DNA from 3 places in the Pseudonocardia sp. NPDC046786 genome. Region 1 is predicted to be linked to each of the others. Evidence: predicted binding sites of a transcription regulator. Region 1 holds the regulator's gene; each other region holds the start of a gene.

What was found. Region 1 encodes LexA, which represses DNA repair genes until DNA is damaged. Its sites were predicted from a motif close to CGAACACGTGTTCG; they were not measured.
Region 2: a site for LexA is predicted at 1,512-1,525, ahead of ABZ881_RS16485 (intein-containing Rv2578c family radical SAM protein). Genes of this name have one in related genera too.
Region 3: a site for LexA is predicted at 1,252-1,265, ahead of dnaB (replicative DNA helicase). Genes of this name have one in related genera too.

What each region holds. Positions count from the first base shown of each region.
Region 1 is NZ_JBEYYF010000004.1:277,424-280,697, reverse strand. Features, by position in the region: gene ABZ881_RS07020 (hypothetical protein) at 360-536, opposite strand; gene lexA (transcriptional repressor LexA) at 933-1,667, shown strand; gene ABZ881_RS07010 (hypothetical protein) at 1,764-2,753, opposite strand; gene hflX (GTPase HflX) at 3,026-3,274, opposite strand, start outside.
Region 2 is NZ_JBEYYF010000012.1:34,087-37,360, forward strand. Features, by position in the region: gene ABZ881_RS16480 (YibE/F family protein) at 1-1,425, opposite strand, end outside; gene ABZ881_RS16485 (intein-containing Rv2578c family radical SAM protein) at 1,530-3,274, shown strand, end outside.
Region 3 is NZ_JBEYYF010000016.1:30,726-33,999, forward strand. Features, by position in the region: gene rpsR (30S ribosomal protein S18) at 1-182, shown strand, start outside; gene rplI (50S ribosomal protein L9) at 197-643, shown strand; gene dnaB (replicative DNA helicase) at 1,296-2,711, shown strand; gene ABZ881_RS19760 (DUF3040 domain-containing protein) at 2,865-3,248, opposite strand.

The sequences.
Region 1 (3,274 bases):
GGACGCCGCGCCCCGGCACAGCGCACCGCGTGGGCGGCCCCGGCACGCACCCGCTCGCGCACCCCGGCAGCGCCGGACCACTGCGGCGCACCCGCGGCCGCCGCCCGGCCCGGCCGACCGGTCCGTGGCCGCGGTGCCACCTCACGCACGTCGAGCTCTCGCATGGCTCCTCCTGCTCCTCGAGGACCACCCGCCTGCTGCGGCGGAACGGTCACCGTCGACGCCGGCCACACCCGGCCACGCGTCCTGCCCATCCCGCCCGGCCCTTCCCCGGGGCCGGTCGAACGGGCGTGCGAGCTGTGTAGCACCGGACACCGACAGGAATCGGATCGTCGCCGCTCAGCCCGCTCCGGCCGGGCTCAGTGGCCGGCCGGCAGCACGCTCTGGACGACCACCGACGGCGGCGTCGCCACCGGCGCCACCGCCGCTGCCGAGACCTCCGCGAGCAGACCCAGCCCGATCACCGCCACCGCCGAGCCGAGCCCGATCCCCAGGCCCTGGACGGCCCGCCGCAGCACGCCACCGGGTGCCGCCACACCCCGCGCCCGGGCGACCGGCCACCCCGCTCGCGCCGGCCACGCCGACCGCACCGGCCGCGCCCGTCGCGCCGACCGCGTCGGCTGTATCGGCCGCCTCGGCAGCTCGGCTCGCCCCGGGCTCGCCGGCGGCACGGATCGCGCCTGCCGCCCGACCTCCCACGGCCGGACCTCGGTCACCACACCCATGCCGCTCGCCTCCCTGCCCGCACGGGACGCCCGCCCCGGGCACCCCGACGCTCGAATCGATGTTCGATCGAACGCCTGTGCGATGTTGTACCACCGGTGCCCGACGAAATCCACGACACGCGGGTGACGAACTTCGAACGCATGTTTGGCGGACCGGCCGAAGACGGCTAGTGTCCGTGTCGGTACATCCTCGAGGAGGCGAATGCGATGGCAGCGGACGAGTCCGGAGGCGGTGCGTCCCCCGGGCGGGGTTCCGCCGACGTCCGGGAGTTCCCCGAGCCCCCGGCCGACACGCGCGGCCTGACCCCGCGGCAGCGGAAGGTCCTGGCGGTGATCCGGGACTGGGTCGACCGCTACGGCTACCCGCCGAGCGTGCGGGAGATCGGCGACGCGGTGGGGCTGACCTCCACGTCGTCGGTGCACCACCAGCTGCGGACCCTGGAGCGCAAGGGTTTCCTGCGCCGGGACCCGAACCGGACCCGTGCGGTCGACGTGCGCAGCCCCGACCAGACCGCCGCGGGGGACGGGACCGACGCCGACACCGAGGCAGGGCGCTCGGAGCGGCCGGCACCCGCGTTCGTGCCGCTGCTCGGCGACATCGCCGCCGGTGGGCCGATCCTGGCCGAGCAGGCCGTGCAGGACGTGTTCCCGCTCCCCCGCGAGATCGTCGGCGAGGGCACCCTGTTCCTGCTGAACGTCAAGGGTGACTCCATGGTGGACGCGGCGATCACCGACGGGGACTGGGTCGTCGTCCGGCAGCAGCCGGTCGCGGAACAGGGCGAGGTGGTCGCGGCGATGATCGACGGCGAGGCCACCGTCAAGACGTTCCGGCGCCGGGACGGTCACATCTGGCTGATGCCGGCCAACGACGCCTACGAGCCGATCCCGGGCGACGAGGCATCGATCCTGGGCCGGGTCGTCGCGGTGCTGCGCCGGCTCTGAGCCGACCCCCGGGCCGGGGCACGGTGCCGCCCCCCGGCGGGGGCGCGGTGCCGATCCCGGGCCGGGCCACGGTGCCGGCCCCGGGCCGGGGCACGGTCACCGCCTGCGGCGGCCGTGCAGCGCCATCGCCCCGACTCCGGCGAGCAGCACCGCGACGACGACCGCCATCCCGGCCGCGGCGGGCAGCCACGGCGGGAAGGACGGGACGTCGGGCGCCTCCGCCGGCTGGGCCGCGACCGGTGCGGCCGGTGCCGTCGCGGCGGCGACCGCACCGGCAACCGACCGGATCGCGGCCGGGGACAGGCCCCGCGCCTCGGTGGCGGAGTGCAGCGTCCCGCGGCCGTCCAGGGCCACCGCTTCGCCCTGTGGCTCACCGGGCAGCGGCACCTGCAGCGGGGCCCCGCCCAGCGCCCCGACCAGGACGTCCCCGGTCACCGGGCCGTCGGGCAGCGGGAACAGCCAGGCGTCGGTGTAGGTGCGCAGGGCCGCGGCCCGCCCGCCGTCCGCCGCCATCGGTCCGACGGCGCCGCCGGTGATCGTCCGCGTGCCGACCGCGCCCAGCGGGCCGCCGGTGGTCGCCGAGTACGGCAGGACGACGTCGGCCACCCGTTCCAGCGCCACCACCGAATCCTCGGTGAGCGGCTCCGCGGGCCGGTACAGCCCTGCCGCCCCGGTTGTCTTGTCCACGATCAGCGGGGTCCCGTCGTCGGCGACGAGCACCGCCTCGGCGTCCCGCGGACCGTCCGGGTAGACGAGGTCGTAGCTGCGGGGCGGTCCGTCGACCGGCAGCACGACCAGGCGCACCGACTCGCGGCGCGCCGTGTTGTCACCGATGTCGGCGAGCCAGAGCCCGCCGTCCGGTGTGCGGCCGAGATCCTCGACGTCGGTGACCCGCACCGGGGCGTCCCGTTGCGCCGTCACCGTGCAACCCACCGGATCGAGGGTGAACACCTCGGCGGTGCCGCCGCCGTCGACGATCGTGTGATAGTGCTGCGGCGGTTCCCCCGGTGCGCCGTCGGTGACGAGCCCGGAGATCTCGGCCAGTCGCGGATCCTCGATCGTGCAGACCGGGCGCGGCTCGTCCACGGACGACGGGTCAGCGTCAGGCGGCGGGACGACCGGGCGCGCGGCCGGCGGCGGCGCCCCAGGCATTCCGGGCGCGCCGGCCGTCCCGACGGCAGGCGACCCGGCGGCCGCCACTGCGCAGGCCGGCCCGAGGGTCACGAGGAGCAGACCCACGGCGGCCCACCACAGCGGTCCCAGGGCGGCCCGCCGCAGCGGTCCCAGGGCGGCCCGCCGCCGTGTCGCCCGGACGCGACCGCCCGGCCCGCCCCTCGATCCGGCCCGGACCGCCCGGGTCAGCGCCCCGCCGCCGTCGCCGGCAGGTCGGGATCGGACCCGCTGTCGGTACCGGCCGGGCCGCCCGCCACCGCGAACGGCAGGACCGCGGTGCCCAGCTCCGGCCCGACCCTGGCCCGGACCCGGGTGCCCTCGGGGGTGTGCTCCTCGGCGAGGACCTCGCCCTCGTCGTGCAGGCGGGCGACCAGCGCACCCTCGGTGTAGGGCAGCAGTAGGTCGACGTCGTACTCCGGGCGGGGCAGCAAGCC
Region 2 (3,274 bases), on a different contig from region 1:
CGACACCAGCGTGCCGAGCACCGCACACGACGTCCGGGCGCTGAACCCGTGGGTCAGGTACAGCACCACGAACATGATCAGGCACGCCCCGGTCACCGCCACTGCGAGCGGTGAACCGCCGGACAGGATCGCGGGCAGCACGAACCACAGCAGGATGCCGAACGTCAGCCCCAGGCTGATCAGTGCGGCGAACCCGCGCAGCCGCCCGAGCAGCACGACGGCCAGCGCGAACGCGGCCGCCAGCCAGATCAGCGCGGGCGTCCGCTGGAAGTCGTTGAGCTGGTACGACCCGGCGGAGTCGGGATCGCCGCCGGACCAGGCGAGGGTCACCGGGTCGCCGACGGCGAACCGCGGGCTGGACGGCTCGTTCGGCACCAGCTGCACCAGGTCGCGTCCGGCCCGGGGGCCGTCGGTCATCGCGATCGTGACGCCGGTGCAGGCGCCGTCCGCGGAGCCGGGGGAGCAGTCCGCGACGGCGACCGCCGTGACGTCCCCGCGCACCTGCTCGGTCGGCGGGAACTCCGGCGTCGGGACGTCTCCGGGCCACAGCAGCGCGACACCGGCCAGCGTGGCGAGCGCGCACGGGACAAGCAGGGCGACCAGCAGGTTCCGCACCCGCCGTCCGGCCGGGCTGGGGCTGCCGTGGCCGTGCCCGTGGCCGTGGCCGTGGCCGGTCGGAGGGGCCGACCGGTGCCCGGCGGCAGCGGCGGATCCCGCGGTGACCGGGCCGGTCCCGGCGATCCCGGGGTCGTCGTCGGGACCGGCGTCCTCTGCAGCCGATGCCGACCCGCGGACGCGACGCCCGCCGCCGTCCGGCAGGCCGGTGCCGCGGGTCCGGTCCGCCGGGGGACCGTGCGCGGCGTCGCGGATCCGTGCCCCGGTGGCCTCCGGCGCCGCGGCCGGGTACTCGCCGGTCTCCGCCCGGCTGCGGCGGTACGTGGGCGTCTCCTCGTCGTGAGCGCCGTGGCCGTACGTCCCGCCGGTGTCGTCCCGGCCGCCCCGGCGACGGGCCCCCGCATCGCGGTCCGCGCGCCCGTGCCCGGCCGGACCGCTGCGGCGGGGCTGCGGCGCGGTGCCCGGCGGACGGCCCGCCGTGGCACCGGGTCCGGCCGCCCACGGCCGGGGCCCGCCCGGCGCCGGGTCGCGCTCGTACGGGCCCGGTGCGCCACGACGGGCGCCGCGCTGCGGGCCGTCCGCGTCGTACGGCCGGGCGCCGGTACCCCCACCGGTGCCGCCGGAGCGCGGTACGGGCGTCCGGCCGGCCGGACGGCCCCCGGCCGGGGGCGGCTCGTCCGGTGCGCCGGCGGACCGCGGCGGCGACTCCGGCCGCTGGTGCCTGCCCGTCCCGTCCGCCCGCCGACGCCCGCCGGGTTCCCGGTCCGGACGCACGTCACCGGCGGACCGGTCGGGATCGTCGGGGTGCACCCCGGCATCCTCGCAAGTGATCACCCGGCGCCGGAGCGGTGCTCGCCCGGAGGGCACCGCCGGGCGACGACCGGTTGCCCATCGTTCGAACTTGTGTTCGACTTATGCTCGTGCGGTGGAGCGGACAGCAGGTGGGGACCGACGGGGTCGGGGCGGATGCGGTGCTGCCGGGCATGGCCGGGTTGCTGCGCTCGGTGCGGACCCCCGAGTTCGCCGGCGCGGTGTTCCACGAGGTGGAGGCGCGTTCGGCGCTGAACCGGGTGGGGCCGTCGTCGCCGGTGCCCTTCGGGTGGACGGTGAACCCGTACCGGGGATGCGCCCACGCCTGCACGTACTGCCTGCGGGGGGACACCCCGGTGCTGACCGCCGGTGGCCGGTCCCGGCCGATCGCCGATCTCCGCCCCGGCGACGAGGTGATCGGCACCGTGACCGACGGGCACGGCAGGCGCCGGTTCGTGCGCACCCCGGTGCTGGCCCACTGGTCGACCCGGCGCCGCGCACAGCGGGTGTCCCTGGACGACGGGACGGTCCTCGTGACGTCGGCCGAGCACCGGTTCCTGACCCGGGAGGGCTGGGCGCACGTCCGGCCGGGGCGCTGCCGCTCGTCGGCGGACCGGCCGCACCTGACCGCCGGATCGGCGCTGGTCGGGCCCGGTGCGGCGGCGATGCCCGCGGAGGGCCACCCGGCCGGCTGGGCCGAGGGGTACCTGTGCGGGCTGGTCCGGGCCGACGCGGTCCGCAGCAGGCGGTCCGCGGAGCCGTTCCCGTCCGACTGGGTCGAGCTGGAGGCGCTGGCCCGTGCGCACCACCTGCTCACCTCGGGCGGCCGGGGCGGCCCGGGCGGCGCGGATGCCACCGGCCCGGGCGCGGCGAACCGTCCCGGCGCGGCCGGCGTGGCCCGCGTCCCGGCGGGCGCCGGTCCGGCGGGCGTGCGGCAGGCGGCAGCGGCGGGGCACGCCTCCGACGCCCGGGCGCCGCACCGCGCCGCACCCTCGGCGACGGTGTGGCCGGAGCGGCCGGGGCCGGGCTGGTCCGCCGGCTTCCTCGGGGGAGTGCTCGACGCGAGCGGCGAGGTGTCCGCGGGTGTCCTGCGGATCACCCCGGGCGACGAGCAGCTGACCCGGGCGACCGTGGACGCGTTGCGCAGGCTCGGGTTCCGGGTCGCCTCCGAGCCGTCCGGCCGGCCGGGCGGACGGTCGCTGCGGGTGCTCGGCGGGGCCGCGGAGCAGCTGCGTCTCGTCGCGGTGGCCGATCCGGCCCTCGCCCGGGTCCGGGACGTGGCGGGGGCGCTCGTCGAGGAACCGCGGGACGGCGCGCCCCGGGTGGTCGACGTGCAGGACATCGGCGACATCGTGCCGATGTTCGACATCACGACCGGCACCGGCGACTTCGTCGCCGCAGGCGTGGTCAGCCACAACTGCTTCGCCCGGAACACGCACACCTACCTGGACCTGGATGCGGGCACGGACTTCGACTCGCAGATCGTGGTCAAGGTCAACGTCGCCCGGGTCCTGGAACGGGAGCTCGCCCGCCCGGGCTGGCGGCGCGAGCACGTCGCGATGGGCACCAACACCGACCCGTACCAGCGGGCCGAGGGCCGCTACCGGCTGATGCCGGGGGTGATCGGCGCGCTCGCCCGGTCCGGGACGCCGTTCTCCGTCCTCACCAAGGGCACCGTGCTGACCCGCGACCTGCCGGACCTGGCCGCCGCGAACACCGACGTCCGCGTCGGGGTGGGGGTGTCGGTCGCGCTGCTCGACCGCGAGCTGCAGTCCCGGCTCGAACCCGGCACACCGAGCCCGCGGGCACGGCTCGACCTGGTCCGGCGGATCACCGACGCCGGCCTGCC
Region 3 (3,274 bases), on a different contig from region 1:
ACAAGGCCCAGCAGATCGACTACAAGGACACCGGTCTGCTGCGGAAGTTCATCTCGGACCGGGGCAAGATCCGTGCCCGTCGGGTGACCGGCAACTGCCGTCAGCACCAGCGGGACGTCGCCGTCGCGGTCAAGAACTCCCGCGAGGTCGCCCTCCTGCCCTACACCTCGACCGCGCGCTGACGAGGAGAACGCAGATGAAGCTCATCCTCAACGCCGACGTCCCGAACCTGGGCGCGCCCGGCGACATCGTCGAGGTCAAGGACGGCTACGGCCGCAACTACCTGCTGCCGCGCAAGCTCGCGGTCGTCGCCACCCGCGGTGCCGAGAAGCAGGTCGAGCAGATCCGCCGGGCCCAGAAGACCCGCGAGATCCGGGACCTCGGGCACGCCCAGCAGGTCGACTCGCAGCTGCGCAACCTGAACGTGACCGTCCCGGCCAAGGCCGGCGACAACGGCAGGCTGTTCGGCTCGGTCACCCCGACCGCCGTCGTCGAGGCGGTCAAGGCGTCCGGCGGTCCGACGCTGGACAAGCGGATCGTCGACGTCCCGGGTCACATCAAGACCCTGGGCAAGCACCAGGTGCAGGTGCGCCTGCACCCGGAGGTCACCACCGAGCTGCCGATCGCGGTCGTCGCGAGCTGAGCGGTGCGGTGGTCGATCGACCACTGAGAGTAGTCAGAGCGGTGTCCGGAGCCGAGTGCTCCGGGCACCGCTCTGTCGTATGCACGGACCGGCCCGCGATGGGTCGGCGACCGGTCCGCGGACGCGCTCCGGAGTCGCGAGTGGACGGGACCGCCCGGTCGGGTGAGGACGGACCGGATCCGCTGTCACACAGACGACACGCCGCGCGGTGACGATCGGCTCGTCGGGCGGGGCTGTGGACGCGCCGGGCGGTGAACGGTGTCCGGCGCACTCCGACACGCCGGAAGCGGCCCTGCGACGACACGCCAGAGCGATGTTGTCCACAACTGTCCCCATGCCATTGACCAGCGCCTATGGCGGAAATCGATGCGCTGTCCCCAGGTTGTCCACAGCACGGTCCCGGGATGGGCGGCGGTCGTGCACAGGCCGTCCCCAGGTTGATCACCAGGCCGGTTGGTGCCGGGGGTGCGCGCCGACCTAGCCTCGGTCCGACCGGCTCGGCAGTACGTCCCGCACCCGCCCGCACGACAGGCGGCCCGGTGGCGGGCGCCCGGGCCGGACCATCACGGGAGACCCACGCGAGTACGCCGAGGACGGCTCTCGCGCTTCGAACGTGTGTTCGCTATGCTGTCCACCGGGGGTGACGCTGCGTATGGCTCTGACGGACGATCGTCCCACCGGCCGGCCTCGAGCCGTTCGCGACGAGGACCAGGCGGGCGGCTCCGGCAGCGGCGGTAGCGGCACCTTCGATCGTCAGCCGCCGCAGGATCTCACCGCGGAGCAGTCGGTACTGGGCGGCATGCTCCTGAGCAAGGACGCGATCGCCGACGTCGTCGAGGTGCTCCGCCCGGAGGACTTCTACCGTCCCGCGCACCAGACGGTCTACGAGACGATCCTGGACCTCTACGGCCGCGGTGAGCCGGCCGACGCGGTGACCGTGTCGGCCGAGCTGCAGCGCCGCGGTGAGCTGGTGCGCCTGGGCGGTGCGCCGTACCTGCACACCCTCATCGCGACGGTGCCGACCGCGGCGAACGCGGCGTACTACGCGGAGATCGTCGGGGAGAAGGCGATCCTGCGCCGGCTGGTCGAGGCCGGCACCCGGATCGTGCAGCTCGGCTACCACGGAGCCGAGGGCGGCGAGGTCGACGAGGTTGTCGACCGGGCGCAGGCCGCGGTCTACGAGGTCACCGAGCGCACCACCACCGAGGACTACACGGTGCTGGAGGAGCTCCTTCAGCCGACGATGGACGAGATCGACGCGATCGCCTCCCGCGGCGGCATGTCCTCCGGCGTCCCCACCGGGTTCGCCGATCTCGACGCCGTCACCAACGGTCTGCACCCCGGGCAGATGGTCGTCGTCGCGGCCCGGCCCGGGCTCGGGAAGAGCACCCTGGGGTTGGACTTCGCCCGCTCCTGCTCCATCAAGAACGGCATGACCAGCGCGTTCTTCTCACTGGAGATGAGCAAGTCCGAGATCGTCATGCGACTGCTCTCGGCGGAGGCACGGATCCGGCTGGCCGACATGCGGGCCGGCCGGATGTCCGACGAGGACTGGACGCGGATGGCGCGGCGGATGTCGGAGATCTCCGAGGCGCCGCTCTACATCGACGACTCGCCGAACCTGACGCTGATGGAGATCCGGGCCAAGGCGCGCCGGATGAAGCAGCGCAACGACCTGAAGCTGATCATCCTGGACTACCTGCAGCTGATGACCTCGGGCCGCAAGGTCGAGTCCCGCCAGCAGGAGGTCTCGGAGTTCTCCCGGCAGATCAAGCTGCTCGCCAAGGAGCTCGAGGTGCCGGTGGTCGCGATGAGCCAGCTGAACCGTGGTCCCGAGCAGCGGACCGACAAGCGGCCGATGCTGTCCGACCTGCGTGAGTCCGGATCCATCGAGCAGGATGCCGACATGGTGGTGCTGCTGCACCGCCCGGACGCCTTCGAGCAGGACGACCCGCGGGCCGGCGAGGCGGACCTGATCCTGGCCAAGCACCGTAACGGCCCGACGACGACGATCACCGTGGCGCACCAGCTGCACTACAGCCGGTTCTCCGATCTCGCGCACGGCTGAGCGCCCGGCAGCGCCAGCACCGGCGCGCGGGCGGCGGTACGACGTGGCGTGCGGCCCGGTGACCGCGGCGCGGGACGTGGCGGCAGCGCGGCGGTGGCCGCGGCACGGTGAGCGGCACGGTGAGCGGCATGGTGAGCGTGGCCCGCGGCCCGCTCAGCCCCCGGATCGGCGCCGCTGCGGCACGGTGGCCGCGACGCCCAGCGACAGCGCGGCGAGCACGATCCCGGCGATCACCACCGGCACCGCCACCATGACCGCTCCGGCCAGCAGCACCAGCAGGGACACCCCCAGCAGCACCGACGGCAGCGGCCCGGCCCCGTGCACCGAACGACCCGACCCGCCGGGGCCGTGCAGCAGGCGCCCCGGCGCGGCCGGACGCAGCAGGCTCCCCGGGGTGGCCGGACGCAGCGGGCGCCCCGGGCCGGCCGGCCGGTTCGCGCCGGTGAGCGCCGCGAACCGGCGCACCAGGCGTGGATCGGTGAGCCGCAGCTGGATCTCGATCTCGTGCAGCCGCCGTGTCTCGCGCTCGCTCAGCACAGAAGCACCCCTCGGAGTCTCGACCG